Regions from separate parts of the Pseudomonas tohonis genome, predicted to be linked through region 3. Evidence: predicted binding sites of a transcription regulator. Region 3 holds the regulator's gene; each other region holds the start of a gene.
The links. The regulator FliA, encoded in region 3, starts transcription of late flagellar genes. The targets are predictions, from matches to a motif close to CTAAAGTTTNNNNNNNNNNNGCCGNTAA.
Positions count from the first base shown of each region.

Region 1: the regulator FliA is predicted to act here: its motif matches at 2,123-2,150, upstream of HSX14_RS24100 (flagellar protein MotY).
Region 2: the regulator FliA is predicted to act here: its motif matches at 2,572-2,599, upstream of motA (flagellar motor stator protein MotA).

Region 1 covers NZ_AP023189.1:5,249,208-5,254,218, reverse strand. The annotation lists gene HSX14_RS24115 (bacterioferritin-associated ferredoxin) at 1-2, opposite strand, end outside; gene rnt (ribonuclease T) at 245-919, opposite strand; gene pyrC (dihydroorotase) at 916-1,962, opposite strand; gene HSX14_RS24100 (flagellar protein MotY) at 2,191-3,129, shown strand; gene HSX14_RS24095 (argininosuccinate synthase) at 3,257-4,474, shown strand; gene gloA (lactoylglutathione lyase) at 4,565-4,957, shown strand.
Region 2 covers NZ_AP023189.1:6,021,671-6,026,681, forward strand. The annotation lists gene rsgA (small ribosomal subunit biogenesis GTPase RsgA) at 1-518, shown strand, start outside; gene motB (flagellar motor protein MotB) at 588-1,658, opposite strand; gene motA (flagellar motor stator protein MotA) at 1,669-2,520, opposite strand; gene HSX14_RS27660 (HDOD domain-containing protein) at 2,636-4,159, shown strand; gene rhdA (thiosulfate sulfurtransferase) at 4,206-5,011, shown strand, end outside.
Region 3 covers NZ_AP023189.1:4,339,219-4,344,229, reverse strand. The annotation lists gene flhF (flagellar biosynthesis GTPase FlhF) at 1-832, shown strand, start outside; gene fleN (flagellar synthesis regulator FleN) at 906-1,739, shown strand; gene fliA (RNA polymerase sigma factor FliA) at 1,736-2,482, shown strand; gene HSX14_RS19620 (chemotaxis response regulator CheY) at 2,567-2,941, shown strand; gene HSX14_RS19615 (protein phosphatase CheZ) at 2,961-3,749, shown strand; gene HSX14_RS19610 (chemotaxis protein CheA) at 3,761-5,011, shown strand, end outside.

The sequences.
Region 1 (5,011 bases), 910 kb from region 3:
ATGGGTGGGCTCAATGCTCGGTTGTGGGCTTGATGGAAAGCGATACTAATCAGAATGAGAATGATTGTCAAAGTCCGTCCGTCAGGCCCCGTCCCAGAGCGCTTCCGAGGGGGCGGCCGGTTCCAGGCCGATAGCACGAGGACGCAGCGTCTTGCTGCTCGGTGTCGAGAGGGGTCGAATCCAGGCAAAAGAAAACCCGGCATCGGCCGGGCTTCCTTATATAGAGGGTGTTGGAGCAGGGACGTCAGTCGTCGTCTTCCATCCAGCCGCCCATCTCCTTCCAGCGGTTGACGATGCCGCAGAACAGCTCGGCGGTCTTCTCGGTGTCGTAGCGCGCGGAGTGGGCTTCGCGGCCGTCGAATTCGATGCCGGCCACCTGGCAGGCTTTCGCCAGTACGGTCTGGCCGTAGGCGAGGCCCGCGAGGGTCGCGGTGTCGAAGCTGGAGAAGGGGTGGAAGGGGTTGCGCTTGATCCCGGTGCGGTTCACCGCCGCGTTGAGGAAGCCCAGGTCGAAGCTGCTGTTGTGCCCCACGAGGATGGCACGCTTGCAGCCGCTCGCCTTGATCGACTTGCGCAGGCCCCGGAAGATTTCGTTCAGCGCGTGCTCCTCGCTAACCGCCATGCGCAGCGGGTGGTCGAGCTTGATGCCGGTGAACTCCAGCGCCGCCTGTTCGATGTTGGCGCCCTCGAAGGGCTCGACGCGGAAGAAGTGGGTGTGATCCGGGTAGAGGAACCCCTGTTCGTCCATGGCGATGGTGGTCGCCGCGATCTCCAGCAGGGCGTCGGTGGCCGCATTGAAGCCGCCGGTCTCGACATCCACCACCACCGGCAGGTAACCGCGGAAGCGGGCGGCCATCGGGTGGCGGGGACCTTGCGGCAGGCTGCCGTCGAGTTCTTCGTCGTACAGGTCTTCGCTCACGCGTTGTCCTCCAGCAGGCGCCAGCGCAGCGTCTCGCCAGCGCGCAGCGGGATCACGGTCTGCTCGCCGAGCGGCAGGCTCGCAGGGGCGGTCCATTCTTCACGGACCAGGGTGATGGTGTCGGTGTTGCGCGGCAGGCCGTAGAAGTCCGGGCCGTTCTTGCTGGCGAAGGCTTCCAGCTTGTCCAGCGCGTTGCGCTGTTCGAAGGCTTCGGCATAGAGCTCGATGGCGGCGTAGGCGGTGTAGCAGCCGGCGCAACCGCAGGCCGCTTCCTTCGCGTGCTTGGCATGCGGTGCCGAGTCGGTGCCGAGGAAGAAGCGCTCGCCGCCACCGGTGGCCGCGTCCAGCAGGGCTTCCTGGTGCACGTTGCGCTTGAGGATCGGCAGGCAATAGAAGTGCGGGCGGATGCCGCCGACGAGCATGTGGTTGCGGTTGTACAGCAGGTGGTGGGCGGTGATGGTGGCACCGACGTTGGCCGAGGCCGACTCCACGAACTGCACGGCATCGCGGGTGGTGATGTGTTCGAAGACCACCTTCAGGGTCGGGAAGCGCTCGACCACGCGACGCAGGTGCTCATCGATGAAGACCTTCTCGCGGTCGAACACGTCGATTTCGCTGCGGGTGACCTCGCCGTGCACCAGCAGCAGCATGCCGACTTCGGCCATGGCTTCCAGGGCCGGGAAGATCGTGTCGATGCGGGTCACGCCCGAATCCGAGTTGGTGGTCGCGCCGGCCGGGTAGAGCTTGGCGGCATGCACGAAGCCGGAAGCCTTGGCCGCACGGATGTCCTCGGGGCTGGTGCGATCGGTGAGGTAGAGCACCATCAGCGGCTCGAAGCGGCTGCCGGCCGGGCGTGCGGCGAGGATGCGCTGGCGATAGCCGTCGGCCTCTTCGGCGTTGCGCACCGGTGGCACCAGGTTGGGCATGATGATGGCGCGGCCAAAGGTGCGCGCGGCATCGGCGACTGTGTGGGACAGCACGGCACCATCGCGCAGATGGATGTGCCAGTCGTCGGGGCGCAGCAAGGTCAAACGGTCGGACATGGGGGGGCTTCCAGGCGGGCAAAACTCGTCGTGCATGCTACCGGAAAAGCTTTTTCGGGGCACGCGGGGCTTGTGTTTCAGGGCGTCGGCGGCTTTTCACGATGTGACGGGGGAGGGCGCCATGGCTGGCCTTCTCCTACGAGGGCGTGCGTCGAATCCACTCAAGTTTTAACCGACGCCACCGATAGCCCTGGGGAGTGCAGAAATTTCCCCGTGGAGCCCGCCGCCGTGCGCCAGCGCTATGTCGCCCTGCTCAGCCTGTTCGCCAGCCTTCCGGCCATGGCCATTACCTTCCAGACGCGCCTGGAGAAGGCCGAATGGACGGTCGAGGGGGACAAGTTCGAATGCCGCCTGTCGCAACCGATCACCGATTTCGGCAGCGGCGAGTTCGTACGTCGCGCGGGAGAACAGGTGACGTTCCGCATCAAGGCCCGCGAGCGCTGGCTGGGCGCAGGCTCCGCCACCCTGCTGGCCGCCGCCGCGCCCTGGCAGCCCGGACGCGGCGACATCAACCTCGGCGCGGTCAGTGTCGGCAATGGCGATGTGCCCTTCAACAGTTCCCAGCTCCAGGGCGGGCGCCTGCTCGCCGGCCTGCTGGAAGGGCGCAGCCCGCTGGTGCGCCACCGCACCCTGCAGGGGGGCGATGCCATCGAGGTGCGCCTGTTGCCGGTGAAGTTCAACAAGGCCTACAACGACTACCTCGCCTGCACGACCAAGCTGCTGCCGGTCAACTTCGACCAGATCAAGAACGCCCAGGTCGGCTTCGCCGGCGGCGGCACGGCGCTGGACGAGATGGCGCGGGCCCGGCTGGAGATCATCCTCGACTACCTGAAGGCCGATCCCAGCGTCAATCACCTCGAAATCGACGGCCATTCCGACAACGCCGGCAACCGCCTGACCAACCGCGACCTGTCGCGCCGCCGCGCCCTGGCCGTGTACGACTACTTCAAGGCCAACGGCATTCCCGAGTCGCACATGGTCATGCGCTTCCACGGCGAGCGCTACCCGTTGGTGCCCAACAACAACGAAGCCAACCGCGCGAAGAACCGCCGCGTCACCCTCAGCCTGTCCCGCGAGGCCGAGGCCCCTCCTGCCGAAGCCCCCGCAGCCGCTCCCGCACCGATCATCCCCGAGGCCGACAAGGCCACCCAGGGCGCTGCTTCCTGATCCTGCCCGGGTCGATTGGACGAAAGAATCTGTCGCTTGGTCGTCATTGCCTGTCGCGCCACTGTAATTTGGCCGCCAGGGTCAGTAGAATCACGGGTTTTTCGTACAACCCCGTGGAGTTGATGGCATGGCGGACGTGAAGAAGGTTGTCCTGGCGTATTCCGGTGGCCTGGACACCTCGGTAATCCTCAAGTGGCTGCAAGACACCTATAACTGCGAAGTGGTGACCTTCACCGCCGACCTCGGTCAGGGCGAAGAGGTCGAACCGGCCCGCGCCAAGGCCCAGGCCATGGGCGTCAAGGAAATCTACATCGACGACCTGCGCGAAGAATTCGTCCGCGACTTCGTCTTCCCGATGTTCCGCGCCAACACCATCTACGAAGGCGAGTACCTGCTGGGTACCTCCATCGCCCGCCCGCTGATCGCCAAGCGCCTGATCGAGATCGCCAACGAGACCGGCGCCGACGCCATCTCCCATGGCGCCACCGGCAAGGGCAACGACCAGGTCCGCTTCGAGCTGGGCGCCTACGCGCTGAAGCCGGGCGTGAAGGTGATCGCCCCCTGGCGCGAGTGGGACCTGCTGTCCCGCGAGAAGCTGATGGACTATGCCGAGAAGCACGCCATCCCGATCGAGCGCCATGGCAAGAAGAAGTCCCCGTACTCCATGGACGCCAACCTGCTGCACATCTCCTATGAAGGCGGCGTGCTGGAAGACACCTGGACCGAGCACGAAGAGGACATGTGGAAGTGGACCAAGTCGCCGGAAGCGGCGCCGGACACCCCCACCTACATCGAGCTCACCTACCGCGCCGGTGACATCGTCGCCATCGACGGCAAGGACATGACCCCGGCCCAGGTGCTGACCGAGCTGAACCGCATCGGCGGCGAGAACGGCATCGGCCGCCTCGACATCGTCGAGAACCGCTACGTCGGCATGAAGTCCCGTGGCTGCTACGAGACCCCCGGCGGCACCATCATGCTGCGCGCCCACCGCGCCATCGAGTCCATCACCCTGGACCGCGAAGTGGCCCACCTGAAAGACGAGCTGATGCCCAAGTACGCCAGCCTGATCTACACCGGCTACTGGTGGAGCCCCGAGCGCCTGATGCTGCAGCAGATGATCGACGCCTCCCAGAGCAACGTGAACGGCGTCGTGCGCCTGAAGCTCTACAAGGGCAACGTCATCGTGGTTGGCCGCAAGTCCGACGACTCGCTGTTCGACGCCAACATCGCGACCTTCGAGGAAGACGGCGGCGCCTACAACCAGGCGGACGCGGCGGGCTTCATCAAGCTCAACGCCCTGCGCATGCGCATCGCCGCCGGCAAGGGTCGCAAGCTGTTCTGATAAGCTGAGCGCCCGTGCCAACGGAACCCCGGCCACGAGCCGGGGTTCTGCTTTTATAAGCCCCGATCGGGCAACGAAGAGGAATCCCTGATGAGACTGCTGCATACCATGCTGCGCGTCGGCGACATGGACAAATCCATCGCCTTCTACACCGAAGTCCTGGGCATGACCCTGCTGCGTCGCAAGGACTACCCGGACGGCCAGTTCACCCTGGCCTTCGTCGGCTACGGCAACGAAGCCGAGAACAGCGTCATCGAGCTGACCTACAACTGGGGCGTGGACACGTACGAGCTGGGCACCGGCTACGGCCATATCGCCCTGGAAGTGGCCGATGTCTACAAGGCCTGCGAAGACATCCGCGCCCGTGGCGGCAAGATCACCCGCGAGCCGGGTCCGATGAAGCACGGCACCAGCATCCTGGCCTTCGTCGAAGACCCGGACGGCTACAAGATCGAACTGCTCTCGCCCTCGCGCAACGACTGAGCCGCCAGAGCCTGAAAAGCCCCGCCGATGCGGGGCTTTTTTTGTCTGCAGGTT
Region 2 (5,011 bases), 1.7 Mb from region 3:
ACAGCGCGATGCTCGACGCCCTGCTGGGCGTCTACCGCCAGCTCGGCTACCCGCTGCTGGAGGTCTCGGCCCACGGTGGCGGCGGCATGGAGGATCTGCAGATGCGCCTCGACGGCCACGTCAGCGTCTTCGTCGGCCAGTCGGGCGTCGGTAAGTCGTCACTGGTCAACAGCCTGCTGCCTGGCGTCGACACCCGCGTCGGCCCGCTGTCGGAGATGACCGGCAAGGGCACCCACACCACCACCACCGCGCGTCTGTTCCACTTCCCCGGCGGCGGCGAGCTGATCGACTCCCCCGGCATCCGCGAATTCGGCCTCGGCCACGTCAGCCGTGACGACGTGGAGGCGGGCTTCATCGAGTTCCGCGACCTGCTCGGCACCTGCCGCTTCCGCGATTGCAAGCATGACCGCGAACCCGGCTGTGCCCTGCTCAAGGCGCTTGAGGACGGACGCGTCCAGCCACAGCGCATGTCGAGCTACCGACACATCCTCGAAAGCCTGCCCGAACCCGACTACTGACAGGCAGGGCACCAACGAAAAGGCCACGCGATTGCGTGGCCTTCTTCATTCCGGGCGGTTCTGTGTCGATCAGGGCTGCTTGTTCTCTTCCATCTTCAGCACGCCGTCTTCGAAGATATTCAACTTCTGCTGCAACTCCTGGGGCTGCAGCGGTGCGGCCCCACCGGGCGGCGCAGCCTGGGTGCCCGAGGCCGCACCGGGCTGGGCCGGCTGGGTGCCGCTGGCAGGTGCGGCTGGCGGGGCATCGCCTTCGACAGGCGCATTCTGGTCGCCATGGGAGCCTTCGATGTCCCGCTGCGCCTTCTTGGTCAGCACGATGATGTCGATGCGGCGGTTCACCGGATTGAAGGGATCCTCGCGATCGAACAGCGCCGAAGAGGCGTAGCCGACCACCCGCGCCACCTGATCGTCCGGGTAGCCGCCGGCCACCAGGGTGCGACGCGCGGCATTGGCGCGACCGGCGGAAAGCTCCCAGTTGCCGAAATCCCCGGTGCCGGCGAACGGCTTGGCATCGGTGTGGCCGCTGATGCTGATCTTGTTCGGCACAGCCTTGATGGTCTCGGCCATGATCAGCAGGATGTCTTCGAAATAGGGCTGCAGGCGGGCGCTGCCGAGGTCGAACATGGGGCGGTTGGCAGCGTCCATGATCTGGATGCGCAGGCCGTCCTGGGTGATCTCGAAGAGGATCTGGTCCTTGAACTTGCGCAGCTCGGGGTTCTCGTCGACCTTGTTCTGCAGTTCCTGCAGCAGCATCTCGAGACGTTCCTTCTCGATCTGGTCGGCCAGGGTCTCGACCTGCTTGGCGTCGACCTGCTGGTTGGTCGAATCGATGGCCGCTTCCTGCGCGTCGGGCGCGTCCTTGAGTTCCGGATTGAGCGTGCGGTCCGGTGCCGGCGTCGGCGTGCCGCCGAGGTCGATCACATAGGGGCTGGCGCTTTCGGTGAAGCCGATGGGGTCCTGGAAGTAGCCGGAAATGGCCTTCTTCTGCTCGGGCGTCGCCGAGGACATCAGCCAGAGCACCAGGAAGAACGCCATCATTGCCGTGGCGAAGTCGGCGAACGCGATCTTCCACGCACCGCCGTGGTGCCCCGCCGCGTACTTCTTGACGCGTTTGACGATGATCGGCTGGTTGTTGTCCATGACTCAGTCTTCAGCTACCGCGCACGGCCTGCTCGAGCTCGCTGAAGCTCGGCCGGTGCGCAGGGAACAGGACCTTGCGCCCGAACTCCACCGCCAGCGAGGGCGGCATGCCGGAAGCCGACGCCACCAGGCAGGCCTTGATGGCTTCATAGACGTTGAGTTCTTCCTTGGCGTCGTGCTCCAGGGACACGGCAAGGGGGCCGAAGAAACCATAGGCCGCGAGAATACCGAGGAAGGTACCCACCAGGGCCGCACCCACGTGCTGCCCCAGTGCCGACTGCTCGACCTGGCCGAGCAGCGCCATGGTCACCACGATGCCCAGCACCGCCGCCACGATGCCGAAGCCCGGCAGGCCGTCGGCGATGCGGTTGACCGCATGGGCCGGGTGCTCGAACTCCTCCTTCAGGCTGCCCAGCTCCATGTCGAACAGGCCTTCCAGTTCGTGGGGCGCCATGTTGCCGGAGGACATGATGCGCAGGTAATCGCTGATGTAGGCGACCATCCCCGCGTCCTTGAGGATCGCCGGGTACTTGCTGAAGATCGGGCTGGCCGCCGGGTCCTCGATGTCGGCCTCGATGGCCATCATCCCTTCACGGCGGCTCTTGTTGAGGATTTCGTAAAGCAGGCGCAACACTTCCAGGTAGAACGCGTGGGTGAAACGCGAGCTGAACATCTTCAGCGACTTTTTCAGTACATGCATGAAGGTGCTGCCCGGGTTGGCCTGGAGGAAGGCCCCGAGCGCCGCGCCACCGATGATCAACACCTCGAAAGGCTGTATCAGGGCACCAATCTTGCCGTGGGAAAGGACATATCCGCCGAGAACGGTGGCGAATACGACGATGATGCCGATTATTTTTGCCATAAAGTGAGACTTGAAGGGTCAGTAATAGGGTTATGAAAACAACCCTTCTAATTATCGGAACTTATGCGCCAGACTATAGCCAGTTAAGGCGAAAAGCCAGTTTGGCTCAACCCGCATGAAGACGCAGATGGCCCTACCACGCACCCTCGACGCCTGGATCAAGCAACTGGATGGCGTCCGTCTACCGATCCCGGCCGAGAGCCACGAACGGGTGCGCAGGGCGCTGGGCGACAGCCGCCGTTCCATGCGCGAGATCGCCGACCTGATTCAGGATAGTCCCGCCCTGGCCCTGAGCATCATGCGCGAGGCGAACCGCTCCGGTTCTTCCCTCGACAGCCCGGCGGAAAGCCTCGAAGTGGCCCTTACCCGCCTTGGCCTGAAACGCTCGGAAGAGCTGCTCGCGCGTCTCCCCGCCGTCGACGAAGCCAACATTCCCCTGGCGCTGCGCCAGTTGCAGCTCATCAGCCAGCACGCCTCGCAGCAGGCCAGCGGCCTGTTCGCCGCCCGCCTCGCACGCCTCTGGCAGGAAATCCACTGGAACAGCCTGCTCTTCCTCTCACCGCTGTGGCCGCTGCTGGCGCTGCACCCGCAGTTGTTCGCCGCCTGGGAAACCCGCGTCATCGTCCGTGGCGAGCCGGCGCTCAAGGTGGAGGTCGAACTCCTCGGCGTGCCGCTGCTCAAGCTGTGCCAGGCCCTGGCCGAGCACTGGAAGCTGCCGGACTTGATCACCTACGGCTACCGCCTGCTCAATGCCGACCGGCGCATGCTGGTCAAGGCCCTGCACATCGCCCGCGACAACGAACACCCGTTGCACCAGCAGCAACTGCTCGACGCCGATCCAGCCCTGCGCCGCTGGCTCACCCAACCCGGCAACACGGTCCTGCTGGCCAACGGCCTGGCCGTCTCCGCCCACGACTCCTGGGCCTGCGATCACAGCCTGCGCTGGCAACGCCTGACCGGCCTCTATATGCAGCTGCCGCTGACCGAGTTGCAGCAGCTCATCCATCAGCACGCCGTGGACAGCGCACGCAAGCACGCACGCAGCGACCTCTGGCACCCCGCACAAGCGCTGATCTGGCCCTGGGACTGCAGCCGCTGGCCGACCGAGGAAGTGAAACCGACGCCGCCTCCTGCCGCCGCGCTCACCGAGTGGCGCCAGCATTGCGGCCTGTTGCTAAAAGAGCCCAGCGCCTTCGCCAACATCGTCCAGCTCACCGCCTGCGCCCGCGATGCGCTCGCTGCCTGCGGCATGCGCCGCAGCCTGATCCTCCTCGCCGACCGCACCCAGAGCAGGCTGATGGTGCAACAGAGCGCCGGCCTGCCCAAGGAAGCCGCCAGCCTGGCCCTGGACCCCGCGCAGAGCCAGGTGCTGCGCCGCCTGCTCGCGCAGCCCGGACAACTGCGCCTCACGCCGGAGAACGCCGCGCAGTACTCGGCGCTGTTTCCCGGCAACCTCAAGGCCTTGTTCCCCGCCGACCACCTGCTGCTGCGCTCCATCCCCGCCAATGGCCGGGTCGCGCTGCTGGTGATCGCCGACCAGGGCGGCCAGCCCTTCGCCGACGTGAGCCTCCAGGCATTCGGAAAGACGGTGCAATGCATCGAGCGCGCCCTGGCCAGCTTTGCCACGCGCGGCCGCTGACCTTTCCGCTACAATCCGCCTTTTTCACCCATCCCCGGAGTCTTCAATGTCCGCCTTTTCCGGCTTGCCGCTGGTCATCGAACCGGCCGACCTGGCAGCGCGACTCGATGCGCCCGACCTGATACTGGTGGACCTGACCAGCGCCGCGCGCTATGCCGAAGGCCACATCCCCGGAGCCCGCTTCGTCGACCCCAAGCGCACCCAGCTCGGCCAGCCCCCCGCGCCCGGCCTGCTGCCCGCCACGGCCGACCTCGAGACCCTGTTCGGTGAACTCGGCCAGCGCACCGATGCCACCTACGTCGTCTACGACGACGAGGGCGGCGGCTGGGCCGGCCGCTTCATCTGGCTACTGGATGTGATCGGCCACCGCCGCTACCACTACCTGAACGGCGGCCTGCACGCCTGGCTGGCCGATGGCCGCGAGACCTCCACCCAGGTCCCGGATGCGGCCGGTGGCCCGCTGCCGCTGGTGATCCACGACGAACCCACCGCCACCCGCGAGTACCTGCAAGCCCGTCTCGGCGCCGCTGACCTCGCCATCTGGGACGCCCGCGGCCCCGGCGAATACGCCGGCACCAAGGTCCTGGCGGCCAAGGGTGGCCACATCCCGGGGGCGGTGAACTTCGAATGGACCGCCGGCATGGACCCGCAGCGCGCCCTGCGCATCCGCGAGGACATCGCCGAGATCCTGCAGTCGCTCGGCATCACCCCGGACAAGGAAATCGTCACCCACTGCCAGACCCACCACCGCTCCGGCTTCACCTACCTGGTGGCCAAGGCGCTGGGCTACCCCCGCGTGAAGGGCTACGCCGGCTCCTGGTCGGAGTGGGGCAACCACCCGGATACCCCTGT
Region 3 (5,011 bases):
GGCCGGCCTCTGGCGTCGCCTGCAGCGCATGGGCCTGTCCGCCGAACTGTCGCGGGCGCTGATGGAGCGCGTCGCCTCGGTCAAGGACCCGCGCCAGGCCTGGCGCATGGTGCTCGCCCACCTGGCCCACGCCATCCGCACCCCGCAGCAGGAGCCGCTGGAGGAGGGCGGGGTGATCGCCCTGGTCGGCCCCGCCGGCATGGGCAAGACCACCACCCTGGCCAAGCTGGCTGCGCGCTACGTGCTCAAGTACGGCGCCCAGCAGATCGCCCTGGTGAGCATGGACAGCTATCGCATCGGCGCCCAGGAGCAACTCAAGACCCTCGGCCGCATCCTCAACGTCTCCGTGACCCACGTCGACCCGGGCCAGTCCCTGACCCAGGCCCTGGCACCCCTGGCGCGCAAGCGCGTGGTGCTGATCGATACGGCGGGCCTGCCGGCAGCCGATCCTGCGCTTAAAATGCAGTTGGAAACGTTGGCCAGCAGAGGGGTCAAAGCCAGGAATTATCTGGTGCTGGCTGCAACCAGTCAGAGCCAAGTGCTAAAGGCGGCCTACCATAGTTACAAGCGCTGCGGTCTTTCCGGCTGCATCCTGACCAAGCTCGACGAAGCGGCGAGCCTGGGAGAGGTTTTAGGACTGGCTATCGGCCAGCATCTCCCGGTAGCCTATCTCGCTGATGGGCCTAGGATTCCGGATGACCTGCAGGTGCCCCGCAGCCACCAGCTGGTGAGTCGTGCGGTCAGCCTGCAGACCCCGGAAGACCCCAGCGAAGAAGCCATGGCCGACCTCTTCGCCGGCCTGTACCAGAATCCGGCCCGCCGAGTCGGTTAGAACCCCCAGCCACTCCGGATGAGTGGCACGAGCCCGCCAAGTGGCCCAGTCGACGTGAGACAAGGTGTGATAAATGGGTAGTTTGCATCCCGTACAGGTGATTGCTGTGACCGGCGGCAAGGGTGGCGTCGGCAAGACCAATGTGTCGGTGAACCTCTCGCTGGCCCTCGCCGATCTCGGTCGCCGGGTGATGCTGCTGGACGCCGACCTCGGCCTGGCCAACGTCGACGTGCTGCTCGGCCTCACCGCCAAGCGCACCCTCGCCGACGTGATCGCCGGCGAGTGCGACCTGCGTGACGTGCTGCTGCAAGGGCCGGGGGGCGTACGCATCGTGCCGGCCGCTTCCGGCACCCAGAGCATGGTGCAGCTCTCGCCCATGCAGCACGCCGGCCTGATCCAGGCCTTCAGCGAGATCAGCGACAACCTCGATGTGCTGGTGATCGACACCGCCGCCGGTATCGGTGATGCGGTGGTCAGCTTCGTGCGTGCGGCACAGGAAGTGATAGTGGTCGTCTGTGACGAACCCACTTCCATCACCGACGCCTATGCTTTGATCAAGCTCCTCAAACGCGACTACGGCATGAGCCGTTTCCGCGTATTGGCCAACATGGCACACAGTCCACAGGAGGGTCGCAACCTCTTTGCTAAGCTGACAAAAGTGACTGATCGCTTCCTGGATGTGGCCTTGCAGTACGTCGGTGCGGTGCCCTATGACGAATCCGTACGCAAGGCCGTGCAGAAGCAGCGCGCGGTTTACGAAGCCTTCCCGCGCTCGAAGTGCGCCCTGGCGTTCAAGGCGATTGCCCAGAAGGTGGATAGCTGGCCCCTGCCGGCTAACCCACGCGGTCATCTGGAGTTCTTCGTCGAGCGCCTGGTGCAGCAACCGATCGCGGATTCGGCCATATGACACCCGCTAGTGGACTTCGTATGTACAACAAGGCACAGGCTAGGGATTCCCAGCACCAGTTGATCGAGCGCTACGCGCCGCTGGTCAAACGTATCGCCTACCACCTGCTGGGCCGCCTGCCGGCCAACGTGCAGGTGGAGGACCTGATGCAGGCCGGCATGATCGGCCTGCTCGAAGCCTCGAAGAAATACGATTCCAGCAAGGGCGCCAGTTTCGAGACCTACGCCGGCATCCGCATCCGCGGTGCCATGCTCGACGAAGTGAGGAAGGGGGACTGGGCACCACGTTCGGTCCACCGCAACACCCGGATGGTGAGCGATGCCATCCGGAAAATTGAGGCGAGAACCGGGCGAGACGCTAAAGATCAGGAAGTTGCGGCCGAACTTGGATTGAGTCTCGAAGATTACTACGGCATCCTGAGCGACACTTTGGGCAGTCGCCTGTTCAGCTTCGACGACCTGTTGCAGGACGGTGAGCATGGCGCGACGCACGAAGATACCGGAGTCACCCATCTCGAACCTTCGAATGATCTGGAAGACGAGCGCTTCCAGGCGGCGCTGGCTGACGCCATCGCCAATCTGCCGGAACGAGAGCGCCTGGTACTGGCGCTGTATTACGACGAAGAGCTGAATTTGAAGGAAATCGGCGAAGTGCTGGGGGTCAGTGAATCGCGTGTGAGCCAGTTGCACAGCCAATGTGCCGCGCGTTTGCGGTCGCGGCTGGGCGAATGGCGAGCACACTGATCGGCACGCCGGTTTTTCGATTGATCGACGCCCCCGTTATTCGGGGGCGTTTAGGACTGTACGGAGGTCGATTTGGACAAGAACATGAAAATCCTCATCGTGGACGATTTCTCGACGATGAGACGCATCATCAAGAACCTCCTGCGTGACTTGGGTTTCACCAATACCGCAGAGGCCGATGATGGCACCACCGCTCTACCCATGCTGCACAGTGGCAATTTCGATTTCCTGGTCACCGACTGGAACATGCCCGGCATGACCGGGATCGATCTGTTGCGCGCCGTGCGTGCCGACGAGCGCCTCAAGCACCTGCCGGTGCTGATGGTGACGGCCGAGGCCAAGCGTGACCAGATCATCGAAGCGGCCCAGGCCGGTGTGAATGGCTATGTGGTCAAGCCTTTCACCGCCCAGGTGCTCAAAGAGAAGATCGAGAAGATCTTCGAACGGGTCAACGGCTGATGCCAGTCGCGAGGACGCCATGGACCAGAAAGATTCCCAATCGGGAGACCTAGAGTCGACCCTGAAAAACCATGCGCGCGAGCTGGTCGAGACCCTTGAAAAAGGCAATTTCGGCGATGCCGTGCAACTCATCCACGAACTCAACAAGGTCCGTGACCGTGGGCTCTACCAGGAAGTCGGCAAGCTGACGCGCGAGCTGCACACCGCGATCGTCAACTTCCAGATCGACCCGCACCTGCCCCACGCCACCGAGGTCTCGCAGATCGCCGATGCCACCGATCGTCTCTCCTACGTGGTGAAGATGACGGAGAAGGCTGCCAACCGGACCATGGACCTGGTGGAGGAGAGCGCGCCGCTGCTCAACGGGCTGGGCGACGAAGCCCAGAGCCTGGGTGAGGAGTGGGGCCGTTTCATGCGTCGGGAAATTGGCGCGGATGCGTTCCGCGACCTGGCCAAGCGTATCGAGACCTTCCTTGCTCGCAGTCAACGCGACACCGAGCAGCTTTCGTCCAGAATGAACGACATCCTTCTCGCTCAGGACTACCAGGACCTGACCGGCCAGGTGATCAAGCGCGTTACCCAGTTGGTCACCGAAGTCGAGAGCAACCTGGTGAAACTGGTACTGATGGCCAGCGACGTCGATCGTTTCGCCGGCATCCAGCACGACCGTGCGGAGCTCGTGGCTGAAAAAGAAAAACAAAAAGAGCCTTCCAGGGGTGAAGGTCCGCAGATCAATGCCGATAAGCGTGATGATGTCGTGTCCGGTCAGGTCGATGTCGATGATCTGTTATCCAGCCTTGGATTCTAGGGAGCAACCGAATGAGCTTCGACGCCGATGAAGAAATCCTCCAGGACTTCCTGGTTGAGGCCGGCGAAATATTGGAGCAATTGTCCGAACAGCTGGTCGAGCTCGAGAGCCGTCCGGACGATATGGATCTGCTCAATGCCATTTTCCGCGGCTTCCACACGGTCAAGGGCGGTGCCGGTTTCCTCCAGCTGAATGCGCTGGTGGAGTGCTGCCACATCGCCGAGAACGTGTTCGACATCTTGCGCAAGGGCGAACGCCGCGTGACGGCGGAGCTCATGGACGTGGTCCTGCAGGCGCTGGACACGGTCAACGAGATGTTCAGCCAGGTGCGTGAGCGTGCCGAGCCGACGCCGGCCACTCCCGAGCTGCTCGCCGCCCTGGCGCGGCTGGCCGAGCCGGGTGGCGACGACGAGGAAGCGCCCGCCGCCGAGCCGGAGTACGAGCCCGAGCCTGAACCGGTCGCCGAGGCCGCTCCCGCCGCATCCGGCGACATCACCGACAGCGAGTTCGAGCAACTGCTGAACGTGCTCGACGCGCCTGCTGCCGAAAGCCCTGCATCTCCCGCGGCGGTCGCTGCCGGCAGCGACGAGATCAGCGACGACGAATTCGAAGCCTTGCTCGACCAGTTGCATGGCAAGGGCAAGTTCGTTGCCGAGCCGACCGAGGCCGCCGCACCGGCGAAGCCGGCCGCAGCCGCCCCCGCGCCTGCCGCACCGGTTGCCGGTGGGGGCGACGAGATCAGTGACGACGAGTTCGAAGCGCTGCTCGACCAGTTGCACGGCAAGGGCAAGTTCGCCGCGACGGAAGCCGCCGCACCGGCTGCCGCCGCGCCCGCCCCGCAGGCGGCTGCACCCGGCGCCGGCGACAACATCACCGACGACGAATTCGAAGCGCTGCTCGACCAGTTGCACGGCAAGGGCAAGTTCGTTGCCGAGGCTGCCGAGGTCGCGCCCGCCAAACCCGCGGCACCGGCCAAGCCCGCTGCCGCACCGGCCGCCAAGCCTGCTGCCGCCGCGAAGCCTGCGGCTCCGAAGGCCGCCGAGCCGCCCAAGCCTGCTGCCAAGCCCGCTGCGGCGCCTGCACCGGCGGCGGCCGACAAGGCCGCGTCTCCCGCCAGCGAAGCCGAGACCACGGTGCGCGTGGACACCGCGCGCCTGGACGAGATCATGAACATGGTCGGCGAGCTGGTGCTGGTGCGTAACCGCCTGGTGCGCCTCGGCCTGAACAGCGGCGACGAGTCCATGGCCAAGGCCGTGTCCAAC